Regions from separate parts of the Paenibacillus haidiansis genome, predicted to be linked through region 3. Evidence: riboswitches for the same ligand, from Rfam matches in the RefSeq annotation. Region 3 holds a riboswitch; each other region holds the start of a gene.
The links. A riboswitch is a leader RNA that binds a small molecule or an ion and turns the genes downstream of it on or off. The one in region 3 is predicted to bind thiamine pyrophosphate.

Region 1: linked by a shared signal. The riboswitch ahead of V3851_RS10785 (ABC transporter substrate-binding protein) and the one ahead of tenA (thiaminase II) in region 3 are both predicted to bind thiamine pyrophosphate.
Region 2: linked by a shared signal. The riboswitch ahead of V3851_RS18995 (ECF transporter S component) and the one ahead of tenA (thiaminase II) in region 3 are both predicted to bind thiamine pyrophosphate.

What each region holds. Positions count from the first base shown of each region.
Region 1 covers NZ_JAZHPZ010000004.1:250,494-254,665, forward strand. The annotation lists gene V3851_RS10775 (sensor domain-containing diguanylate cyclase) at 1-1,393, opposite strand, end outside; gene V3851_RS10780 (cold-shock protein) at 1,581-1,790, opposite strand; TPP riboswitch at 2,017-2,127, shown strand; gene V3851_RS10785 (ABC transporter substrate-binding protein) at 2,293-3,330, shown strand; gene V3851_RS10790 (MTH1187 family thiamine-binding protein) at 3,368-3,661, shown strand; gene V3851_RS10795 (ABC transporter permease) at 3,658-4,172, shown strand, end outside.
Region 2 covers NZ_JAZHPZ010000011.1:43,920-48,091, reverse strand. The annotation lists gene V3851_RS19005 (energy-coupling factor transporter transmembrane component T family protein) at 1-369, opposite strand, end outside; gene V3851_RS19000 (ABC transporter ATP-binding protein) at 366-1,904, opposite strand; gene V3851_RS18995 (ECF transporter S component) at 1,908-2,537, opposite strand; TPP riboswitch at 2,646-2,757, opposite strand; gene V3851_RS18990 (DUF5704 domain-containing protein) at 2,825-4,172, opposite strand, start outside.
Region 3 covers NZ_JAZHPZ010000009.1:155,668-159,839, reverse strand. The annotation lists gene V3851_RS17855 (HAMP domain-containing sensor histidine kinase) at 1-1,261, shown strand, start outside; gene V3851_RS17850 (hypothetical protein) at 1,330-1,689, shown strand; TPP riboswitch at 1,750-1,853, shown strand; gene tenA (thiaminase II) at 1,991-2,677, shown strand; gene thiM (hydroxyethylthiazole kinase) at 2,733-3,599, shown strand; gene thiD (bifunctional hydroxymethylpyrimidine kinase/phosphomethylpyrimidine kinase) at 3,596-4,172, shown strand, end outside.

The DNA.
Region 1 (4,172 bases), on a different contig from region 3:
CGTCTTCGGCGATTTCCCGCAGCGGCGGAACGGCGTACCCGCCCACGCTGACCGTAACCCATTGAAGGGCCTTGGAACCGGCATGGGCGATCTCAAGATTTTCCACGGCCGATCTGATTTTTTCCGCTACCTCGTATGTACCCCGGGCGTCAAGCCCGGACAGCAGTACGGCGAATTCCTCTCCCCCGTATCTGGCGGCGAACCCGAAGTATGGCCTGATTTCCTCCACAATCGTTTTGGCCACCGTCTTCAGCACATGATCCCCGCCCAAATGTCCGTAGTGATCGTTGTAGGCTTTAAAGCAATCCACATCCAGGATTAATAGCGACAGCGGCGTCCGTCTTGCCTCCGGCACGACTAATTCCCAGCCGATGATTTCATCGAATCGCCTGCGGTTCGGGATTTCCGTCAGCCCGTCCAGACTCGACAAACGCAGAAGCTCCTCGTTGGCGATCCGCAGCTTATTCCCCGAATCCAGCAGCTGCTGATGCTGATCGGCCAGTTTGATAAATAGCCGGCTTACTTCATTAACGACGGAGCAAAGCATGACGGAAGCCGCAATGACCGAATTGATCCTGGCCAAATACCAGCCCAGGCTGTAGCGCGCTCCCGCAAACAAGGTCAGCACGATATCGAACATCAGCGCGACCAGCGCGATCGAAATCCACAAATGCAGGACGTCTCTCCCCCGAAAACGGACCGCCATCATCAGCAGCGCCGTCATATTTATGACGGCCACCGCGAGGCCGGTACCCCAAGTGACCGCGTTCCGGTAATCATTCAGATCGATCATTTCGGGAAGGAGCTTATGCTCCGCCGTAGCCAGCTTGAACAGGCAGAAGACGAGCAGAAAAGTCGAAGACAATCCCACCGCCGCCAAAGCGGATATTTTGCTCTTGGATACCAGGGCCTGCGGAAAACGGGCGGCTGCAATCAAATAGAATATTATTCCCGCAGGATAACCGCTGTGCCAAAATACCCAAAGCCAGGCCGAGGTCTGTTGATTCGCGCCAAGCATCCCTTGTTCCGAAAACACGCCCGGAAAGGTTAAAATATGCAGCGCCGTGATCAGTCCCGTAAACAAATAAGTGCAGGACATGACCAGCAGGGACGGGACCCCGGAAGCGCGATATTGATTAAACAGGATAAAAGCGGTCAACAGATCGGCGAAAATGAACCATGAGATAAAAATCGGCAAAAAAGGCCCGAAGGATGGAAGGATTTTCGTTCCGAAGGGAAGGGCTGCCAGCGAAACCACGGTGATGATTATCGCAAGCAGGAGGGCGAATCTCCTCTGATTGCGGTTGGACGGGATATCAAGAATATGGGAGCCCGTCTTGAAAGGCCTTGGCCTATGGGAATGCCTGTCGGCGGCAAATTCTAAGTTGTTCATAATAATTCCAAGATAGTAGATTTTATAAAGTGATGCAATCCTTTTTGCCATGATAATTAAAATTTAATCTATTCACCGTTCCGTTGACTGTCGGCAATGGCTCTTTCAATGCGAAAAAGCCGCCCCAAAAGGAGCAGCTTCGGCTTCGTTTTCATATTCATCCGCAGGGCGATCCGGCGCCTGCAAGTTATTGATCCGCCTTCATCGGGTTGTTGTTGATAAGCTGCGGAAGCATCTTCATCCCCTTAACCATTTCAGAGGAACACAGCGGACATACCGGATTGTAATCGAACGAAAAGTTATCCCTCATCCATCCGTTGCAAACCTCGTTGACGCAGGACCAAATCGGTGTGTTCTCCTCGGGAATTTCTTCAATCGTCTTTTTGCGGTAGTTCATGATTACCTCCTGTCTTAAGATTAACATGCTCCATTTTTGCAAAAAAAAATCACATATTGAAAAAAGTTTCAATGTAATAATGACCCTCTTTTCAATACGTGAATATTCCTTCTTCCAATCATTAACTGTATATATTATACTCTTCCGGAAAATAAAACGCAAACCCGCCCTCGTTTGGCTGGACAGATTTCGGGCTCGGGGCTATAATGGCAATTGTAATCCGCAGTTTATAGTTCAGGGGAGCTGGAATCGGCCGGCTGAGATTGTGTCCCTCAAGATACTGACCCTTTAACCTGATCTGGGTAATGCCAGCGTAGGTAGAATGCTTGACATGGACTTTTTTTATTCGCCATGAACCTACGCGCCCCGATCCGGGGCGCTTTTTTTGTTTCCGGATGCCCTGGGGCGCTCGCAAAAAACTTCAGAATTTTCAGGAGCACCAAGAACGGACAACTGCGGAAATTGTCAGGCGCACCCGCGCCGCATTAAGGAGAGAATTTCTGTGAAAAAGCAAGCCAAACGAGCGCTGACCGCGCTTCTCGCCGTCCTGCTGCTGGCCGCCCTCGCCGCCTGCGGTCAAAACGGCGGCGCCAAGCCGGAAACGGGCGATACTTCGTCTTCCGGCAGCGGGCAATCCGCGCCATTGCGCGATGTGAAAGTTGTGCTCGACTGGAGCCCCAACACGAATCACACCGGCCTTTACGTGGCCAAGGATCAAGGGTTTTACGAGGCGGAGGGCCTCAACGTGGAGATTATGCTGCCGGGTTCCGGCGGTGCCGACGCCATGGTCGCCTCCGGAGAAGTCCCCTTCGGCGTGAGCTATCAGGAAGGCGTGACCCAGGGCCGGACCCAGGGCGTCCCGCTCGTCTCGATCGCGGCCGTCATCCAGCATAACACCTCCGGCTTTGCCGCCCCTGTGGACCGCGGAATTAAGACGCCCAAAGATTATGAAGGCAAAGCTTACGGCGGCTGGGGCTCGCCTGTGGAGGAAGCGATCCTGAAGTCGATTATGGATGGTGCCGGCGCCGATGTCGATAAAGTGAAGTTCGTCAACATGGGCGAGGCCGATTATTTCACGGCGGTGAAGCGGGACATCGACTTCGCCTGGATCTTCTACGCCTGGACGGGCATCGAGGCCGAGCTGCGCGGCGAGCCGCTGGACATGCAATATGTCAAAGATTATTCGGAGAAACTGGACTATTATACGCCGGTGATCGTCACGAACGAGAAAACGGCCGCAAGCGATCCCGAGCTGGTGAAAGCCTTCATGCGGGCAACCTCCAAAGGGTATGAATATGCGATCGACCATCCGGAGGAAGCGGCGGACATCCTGCTTAAGGCGGTCCCCGATCTCGACAAGGACCTCGTCGTGGCCAGCCAGAAATGGCTCAGCCCGAAATACCGCGACGATGCCGCCCGCTGGGGCGAGCAGAAACGCGAAGTATGGCAGAATTACTCCGACTGGATGTACGAGCGGAACTTGATCGAGAAGCCGCTGGATACCGACAGCGCGTTTACGAATGAATTTTTGCCCGAATGATTCGTTAAGTAGATATCTATCGAAAGGATGAATGACGATGCCAAACGCACTTCTTAGCATTCAAATTATACCGAAAACCCCGAACGGCGAGGACGTGATTCCTTATGTCGACCGGGCGATCGAAGTGATCCAGGCTTCCGGGGTCAAATATCAGGTGAACCCGCTGGAAACGACGATGGAAGGCGACCTGGAAGAACTGCTCGCGATCGTCAAGGAAATGAATGAAGCGGTGATGGAATTCGGCAGCACCGGAATCATCTCGCAGATCAAAATCTCCTATAATCCGAAAGGTGTCAGCATGGACAAGCTGACCGAGAAATACCGTCCATGAAGCTGACCCGCCTATGGAACAGCATATGGCCGCCCCTCGTGGCGGTCATCTTGTTTCTGATTATCTGGCAGGCGGCAACCCTGCTGTTCGACATCGACAAATGGATCCTTCCGAGCCCTGCCGATATCGCGAAGGAAGCGGCGGCCGGCGCCGCCGGCCTGTGGGAGCATACGCTGGCTACGCTCCGGCTTATCCTGCTCGGCTTTGCCATCGGCACGGCGGTAGGCCTTGCGGTCGCTTTCTCCCTGCATTATGTGCCGTTTCTGAAATCATCGCTCTATCCTTTGCTCATTCTCAGCCAAAACGTGCCTACGATCGCGCTGGCTCCCCTGCTGATGATCTGGTTCGGGTTCGGCATTCTGCCCAAGATCATCGTCATTACGCTGGTCTGCTTCTTCCCGGTGGCGGTGGCGGCAATGGACGGGCTTGCCCGCACGGACCGCGTCATGTTCGATTACATGCGGATGGCCGGGGCGTCCAAGGGGCAAATCTTCCGCAAGCTGGAGGTGCC
Region 2 (4,172 bases), on a different contig from region 3:
CAGCAAGCCTTCCGCCGCAAACGCAACGGATTTGAAACCGATATGCAGCCCGCGGTAGAAGCTTTCTTCCGAAATCGAAATCAGGCCCCATTCCCACCAGGTCGTATCCCCTTTGCCGAACAGGATCATCGTGGACGAGGAAGAGACAAACAGCAGTCCGAAAGACAGTACGATCAACAGCACCTTCCATAAAGCGTATCCGCTTAGCCAAAACAACAGCAGCGTGAATAGCGCCGCCTGATAAAACATAAAATCGATCCGGTGCGTAAATAAGCCGACGAAAAAGAGCAGGACGACATAAACCAGTTTGCACACCGGATTGGCGCGGTGCATCCAGGTCCGGGCGGAAGGCGCTAACACGGAGTTCATACCGTCACCCGCTCCGCATCCTCTTGCCGGCCCTCGGGAATCACCGCTCCGGTTAATGGTTCGGCATGGTATTCACCGGTCCCGTAATCGGTCAATACCCCATTGCGGACTTCCCATCTACGGGTCGCCGCCGTCTCGGCGATCTTCTCTTCATGCGTCACCATGATGATCGCGATTCCTTTGCGCCTCAGTTCCTGGCAGAAGCGGAGAATCGCAAAGGTGTTTACCGCATCCTGCCCGAATGTCGGCTCGTCAAGCAGCAGCACGGGCTTATCCATTACCGCCGCCCCCGCAACGCTTAGCCTGCGCTTTTGTCCAAGCGATAATTGATAGGGATGGCGTTGCCCCAGTCCAGCCAATCCAAACTCGTATAGCGCCTTTTCCGCCCGCCGGCAGGCCTCATCCGCCGGTACGCCGGCTTCGATCATAGAAAAAGCGATCTCTTTGATCACCTCGTTTTCCACAAACTGAAATTCGGGGTTTTGAAAGACGAAGCCGATGCGGTCCGCCGCGAATCTCACCCGTCGTTTTCGGGAGCCGCTTCCGGATATCCTTTGTCCGCACAAGGTGTACTCCCCTTTGGACGGCAGCAGCCCGATCAGGCTCAGCAGCAGCGAGCTTTTGCCCGCCCCGTTCGGGCCGGTGACCGCGACGAAATCCCCGGGAAACAACGCGGCCCGCTCCGCGCGGATCACTTCCTTTCCTTGTCGGAAGCCCTGAAATTCGGACAGTTCGATCAGCGGAGCGGCGTCCGTCCGTCTTCCCGTCATTTCCGGGCGATTCCGTCCCTCCCACACCCCGGGATGCCAGATCCCGTAAGCTTCAATCTCCTTGCGACAACGGGAAAACAGCTCCGCGGGCGCTCCTTGGCCCAACAGTTGTCCGGACGGACCGATCAGGGCAACTCTGTCGACCAATCCCAATTCCAGCAGCTCTTCAATCCGGTGCTCCACGATGATTAGCGTCCGTTGACCGGCGATCTGCCGTACCGCTTGCCATATTTGCCGCCGTCCCTCCGGATCGAGCAGGGCGGACGGCTCGTCAAGCAGCAGAACGTCCGGGTCCAACAGTAAAATGGAGGCCAAAGCCAGCCGCTGCTTCATCCCTTGGGACAAGGAGTCAATCAGAACATGGATTTCATTAAAATCGAGGCCGACCTGCCGGAGTGCCTCACGCATCCGGGGGAGCATCTCTTCCCGCGGAACATTCCGGTTTTCCAGGACAAAAGCCAGTTCCTCATCCACATAAGGCATGCAAAACTGGGTATCCGGATCCTGAAACAGAATGCCCCGGGAGGGGGGGATGATTTGTCCCGAGCATTTCATCGGCACCTCGACAACCCCAGGGATAACGCCGGCCAGTACCTGCAGCAGCGTCGATTTGCCGCACCCGCTCGGCCCGAGCAATAACAGCTTTTCCCCGCGTTCTACCGAAAAAGAAAAATCCTTGAAGATAAAATCGCACTCGCCCGGAAATTTGAGCCGCAAATTTTGAACCGCGGCCGCGGCTTCGCCGGTATAAATTGAGCTTTCCATCGGTCAATCGTCCAGCGCCGCATAATCTTTGGCGGCGACGGGACGGAGCAAATGGGTAACCCCGGTCGCTTCCACCGCTTTCGCCAGCGCGGCGGCCAAATAGCCGGCAATGAGCGCGGAGCTGACGGCGCGCATGACGTATTTCGCGATGAGCAGCCAGGATTCGTAGTCGGCCACATAGCCGTAATAAATATCCGGGATCAAGGAGCCGGCCGCGGCTCCGATTCCCGCCAAAGCGGCCACCGAACCGGAAAATTTGCGATAACGGAACAAAGCGAATACCAGTTCCGCGCCCAATCCTTGCAATACGCTGTATAGCACGAGCTGGATCCCCCACTCGCTCCCGAACAAAATTTCCACATGGGCCGCCGCCACCTCGGCAATGAGGGCGACCCCCGGTTTGCGGATCAGCAGAAACACGAGCGTCGGGGCAATGAACCACATCCCGTAGACGAGTTCATCCGCTTGGGGAAAGAGCGGGGAGAACAGATTATAGACGGAACTCCAGAAATGATAAATTACGCCGAGCACGATGGATACCAGCACGGTTACCAGCAAATCGCTTAGTTTCAGCCCTCTTCTTCGATCATTTAATCCTTTTGCTTGCTTCGGTTGATTGGTAGATTGCTCCATAACGCCTCTCTCCTTTTGACAACTATTTTGGGGACGCAACAAAAAACCGGCTGAACAAGGTCAGCCGGTTACTAGGTCCACGGGAAGCATGCATGAAAAAATCAGGCAAATTCCGGACGAAAGATTCTCTACGCTGGCATTATCCAGTTCAGATTCACGGTCCGCAGCGGAGTATGCTGCCATCTCAGCCTGATTCGCTCAAGCCCCCGTATCCCCATATGCGATTGAATTAAATATACCTAGTTCTTACCAAATAGGCAAGTATAAATTAGAAAAAAGATAATCGTTTAGTGAGTCACCATCGGTCGGAAATCGTCCCGGCTGGAACGGTCCGCTTCATAAAATACGACATCCCCGTCCATCAAGGACAATTTCCGGCCATACGGATCCGTGACCTGACGGGCATATCCCTCCATGTCAACCCACTGGTTTACGAGCGGCGCTTCAATGTACTGCAAATAAGGACTACCCGTATTTCCGTTACGAATCGTTTCAATGTTGAAATTGACGACGATAAATCCATCCTTCAAAAATATATCCGATTTGTCGGACAACCCGTTATGCGTGCGGCCGTATTCGGCCACATTGCTGCCCGCCTTCACCGCGTACAAATCGGCGGGAAGGCTGTACTCCCCGTACCATTTTTGTACCGCAGCGTTGGCCCTTGCAGTGTTAACCCCGCTAGGAATATCGTACTTCGGACCGATTAGGGTACGGATGCGCGCGTTTAACTCCATCAGGCTTAAGCTGCCCACCGGCGTTTTTTGCCGGGTCATTTTTTGTACATAAGTCCGGACGAACTGAGTCCGTCCGATCCCCGCCACCTGATCGAAAGTGTAATCGTGATCGTATTTATACAGCGCGGTATCGGTCAGTTCCTCCAAAGGAACGTTCCGCAGCCGGTCGTTCAAGATGACATAACGCTTTACCTCGTCCCGCGAGGAGCCGATTTTGACATAGCTGCGGTTCCCCGCCTGGTAGTATAAATCGACTTTTGTCCGCGAACCGTCCTTGGCGCTTACAAAATAAAACGACGGCGTGATCCGGATCGAGTCCCCCGGCCCGAACATATTGCCTTTGGTCTTCAGGTCGAACTTGAAATGGTAGCCGGTCTTGAGCACGGCGTTTTTGTACAAGGGATGGCTCCCGGGACGGATCGGCAGCGTAAATAAGGGCGAATTCCCCCGAGGCCTGCCGTCGATGCCGTTTAGTCCCGTCCAGTAGGACGCTCCGGTAGGTTCCGCCGACCCGGTCACAGTGCGGAAAACCGTCTCCCAGTTGTAATCGGCGATATCCGTCACCCGAAAATCGTATACCCGTCCGATGACATCGACCGGAACGGTGTCATAGGCGATATGATGAGAAAGATTCGTGTTCGCATGAGTTTGATTCGTAGCGCCGGAAGGCGCATTTTCCGCAAATGTCCGAAACTCCACATCATAGTATCCTTCATCCACCCACACAGGCAAGTAAAACGTCGTTTCTTCTTCATGCACCGGGATCGTTATCCAGGTATTCGCAAAATAATAGGTTTCCTTGTCTTCGGTGTACACATCGAATGGAAAGCGAACCTGTTTTTCTTTAATATATTTGGCATAGTCCCGATCCCCGTAACCTAAAATATTGCGATGCTGG
Region 3 (4,172 bases):
TCTTAAAGAAATCGTGTTGCAATTGTTCTTTGCCCTGATGCCCTTTTTGTTGTTTAACGTCTTATACCGGGACAAGCCGCAAAATTATTCGCGGAAGTTCGTGCTCATTTCCGGCATGGCCAGTCTATTCCTTTCGATGACTTTCAGCGCCAGCGCGGTAAGCGGCTATTTGTACGATACCCGCAACGTCATTCTCTTTTTCGGCTTACTGTTCGGAGGGCTGGAGCAAGGTTTCATTCTTTTTTTGCTGATGGTACTGTACCGGTTGTATCTTGGCGGCGACGGGACAGGCGGAGCTCTGCTTACGATGGTCATCCTCTTTCCCGTTTCCTTGCTGCTGTGCAAGCTGTATCGGCGGAGCGTCCGGAAGCTGCCGGTGATCTTAGCGGCGGGCCTGCTTTTTTCCGTGATCACCCTCCTCGTCGTGTACTTATTCACCCCGCGAATTCTGGACATGAATCCGATGTTTCATCTGGTTGTCATTCCGGTCCAAAATATAATCGGTTGCTGGCTGCTGATTTCCTTATTCCAAAAAGCGGCCATGGACAAGGAACTGTTCATCGCCTACGGGCAGAAAGAAAAGACGGAGACGATCAGCCAAGTGGCGGCGTCCCTCGTACACGAGGTGCGTAACCCGCTTACGGCGGTGAAGGGCTTTTTGAAGCTGATCCGCGAGTCCGGGCTGGAACGGGATAAGGTTCAGCGATACATAGACATTTGCGAAAGCGAAATGGAGCGGGCGGAGCGCATCCTCTCCGAATATCTTGCCGTTTCAAAGCCGCCGAACGACCGGCAGGAACCGGTCGGCCCGATCGATTTGTCGCTTCAGCTGCGGATCTCCCTGGAGGTCATGCGCCCTTACGCCAACATGAACAATGTCGGTCTGGAAGGGCAAATGCCCGATGAACCCGTTTCGATTTTGGCCAATCCCGAGCGAATCAAGCAGGTATTCATCAATTTGATCAAAAACGCCATCGAGGCCTGTTCCGGCGTGCCGGGCGGACACGTCACGCTGGAATTGCGGGTGGAGCAGGATAAGGCCGTGCTGACCATCGAGGATAATGGGATCGGAATGACGAAGGAGCAAGCCGGGCGGCTCGGCTCCGCCTTTTACTCGACCAAAACGGGAGGCACCGGTCTCGGTCTGGCCTTCTGTTATCAAACCCTGCAGGCGATGGGCGGAACGATCGCTTTAAAGAGCGCTTACCGGGAAGGAACCCGGTTTACGATCCATTTGCCTTTATACCGGGAAAGGGATTAATTGCCGCCGGGTTGGCCTAAAAAAACATGCTCCGACATATCCATGGGATATAGAGGAGGGTGATACATATGGACAAGATCGTGCAGCGGTCCGTTGAGAGGTACTATCAATTGAAGCAAAGCCAGAAGGAACTGGAGCAGGAACTGGCGGAGCTGCGTCAAACCATTTTGGATTACTGCCGGGAGCGCGAGCTTCAGCATCTCGAACTCGCGGACCATAAGGTCAAGATCGTCCAGCAAAACCGCCGGGAATACGATGAGAACAAGCTGTTTGCCGCGCTGCCCGACCCGGAATTATGGCGCATGCTTTCCAGGCCGGATGCCGTCAAAATCGCTGGTTTGATCAAGCTGAAGGTCATTTCCGAGGAGAAGATCAAGGACACGTATACGCAAAAAAACGTCCAGCTGCTGCAAGTGGAAAGGAAGTAAGGCTGCGAAACGTTTGACAGATATGGTAAACCCAGGTACAGTAATAGACAAATGCATAGGTACATCCACTAGGGGAGCCGTAAGCGGCTGAGACAAGAGCGTATCTTGGACCCTTTGAACCTGATCTAGTTCGTACTAGCGTAGGAAAGTGGAGTCGGCCCAAACAATTGCCGATACGTTTCGTACGTATTGATCGTGGGTTAGGCCGCTCCCGTTTCCGGGGGCGGCCTTTTTGCGTTTGGAGAAGAGTCGGCTGTCCTCTATCATTTTCGGTTCGGGAAGTGAAAGGAGGTGATACGATATGAGTTTTACGGAGGAGCTTCGCCGCGAAACGGATCATGTGTTTCAAGCTATTTATGAGCATCCCTTTGTCCGGGGCATCGCGGCCGGAAAGCTCGGCGGCGGGCAGCTGATCCATTATGTCAAACAGGATTACGAGTACCTGAACGCATACATGCGGGTATACGGGATCGCGATCTCGAAAAGCGCGCGGCGCGAGCAAATCGCGATGTTTCAGGAACAGATCGCCTTTATATTGCATCGGGAGGTCCAGCCGCACCGCTGCTTCTGCGCCGCCGCCGGAGTGGATGAAGAACTGCTGCGGGGCCATCCCTTGGCGCCGTCCGCGCATCACTATATCCGGCACATGCTGACGGTGGCCCATGAAGGAACGCTGGGCGAGATCATGGCGGCGCTGCTGCCTTGCCCCTGGACATATTTGGAGATCGGCCGGAGGCTGCTTGACGAGGTGCGGCCGGATTCGTCCCATCCCTTCCATGAGTGGATCCTGTTTTACGGGCACGAGGCCGGGGACGCCACCGCAAAATTCCGCGCCATGCTCGATGCCTGGGCTGAGGAGGCGGGTGAAGCGGAACGCGGGCGAATGAAGCAGCATTTTATGCACAGTTGCCAGTTGGAGTATTTATTCTGGGATATGGCCTACAAGTTGGAGGAATGGCCGGTTTCACCGGCGGCTGCGGCCTTGTGAGTCCGTCACCGTTTACGGGAACACCGCTAAATCATGGAAGAGAGGTTGAACTTTGATGAGCCTATTGGAAAAAGAATTATCCCGCCTGCTTACACAGGTGCAAAAGAACAGACCGCTTGTCCACAATATGACCAATTCGGTGGTCACGAATTTCACGGCCAACGGCCTGTATGCGCTTGGCGCGTCGCCGGTGATGGCATACGCGCCGGAGGAGGTCGCCGATATGGCCGCCGTCGCGGGGGCGGTGGTGCTGAACATCGGCACGCTGACCGCCGAGCTCGTCGAGGCGATGATTATCGCCGGACGGTCGGCGAACGCACACGGCGTGCCGGTGCTGCTCGACCCGGTCGGAGCGGGCGCGACCCGGTTCCGCACGGAGTCCGCGCTGCGGATCATGCGCGAGGTGAACGTCTCGCTGCTGAGGGGCAACGCGGCCGAGATCGCCAATCTCGTCGGCGAAGCCCGCGAGATCAAGGGGGTGGACGTCGGGGACAGCGAGAGCGGCGGCAACGCCCCGCTGGCGATGCGGGCCGCGCGGGAGCTGGGCACGGTCGTCGCGATCACCGGCCGCGAGGACGCGATCGCGGACGGCGAACGGTGCCGGATCATCAGTGGCGGGGACGCGCTGTTGACCCAGGTGACCGGCACCGGCTGCCTGCTGACGAGCGTGCTGGGCGCGTTCGCGGCGGTCGAGCGGGACACGCTGCTGGCCGGTACGGCCGGGCTGGCCTTTTACGGCGCGGCGGCCGCCCGCGCCGCCGAGCGGACGGCCGCCTTCGGGCCGGGCAGCTTCCAGACCGCCTTCCTGGATGAGCTCGCGAAGCTGCATCCGCATTCGCTGAAGGGCTACGCCGCCGTCCGGGAAGCCGCGGGCTCCGGTGCCAAAGCCGGAATGGGCACAGGTACGGGGACTCCGCGATGAGCGGCCGCCGCATTCCCAAGGCGCTGACGGTCGCCGGCTCGGACAGCGGCGGCGGAGCGGGCATCCAGGCCGACCTCAAAACGTTTCAGGAGCTGGGCGTGTTCGGCATGTCGGCCATTACGGCCGTCACAGTGCAGAACACGTTCGGGGTCGGCGGCGTATATCCGCTGCCGCCGGAAGCCGCGGCGGAGCAAATCCGGGCGGTGGGCGAAGATCTCGGCGTCGATGCCCTGAAGACGGGGATGCTGTTTGACGCCGGCGTGATCCGTGCCGTCGCCGCCGAGATCCGCAGCTTCGGCTGGGAGCGGGTCGTCGTCGACCCGGTGATGATCGCCAAAGGCGGCGCGGAGCTGCTGCGGCGGGAAGCGGTGCTCGCCTTGAAGCAGGAGCTGCTTCCCTTGGCCTTGATCATTACCCCGAATATCCCCGAGGCGGAGGTGCTCGCCGGGATGAGCATCCGCTCGATGCGGGACCGCCGGGAAGCGGCGAGGATCATCGGCGCGATGGGACCGAAGCTGGTCGTGATCAAGGGAGGGCATGACGCGAGCCCCGGCGGGGGGAGTTACGACGGCG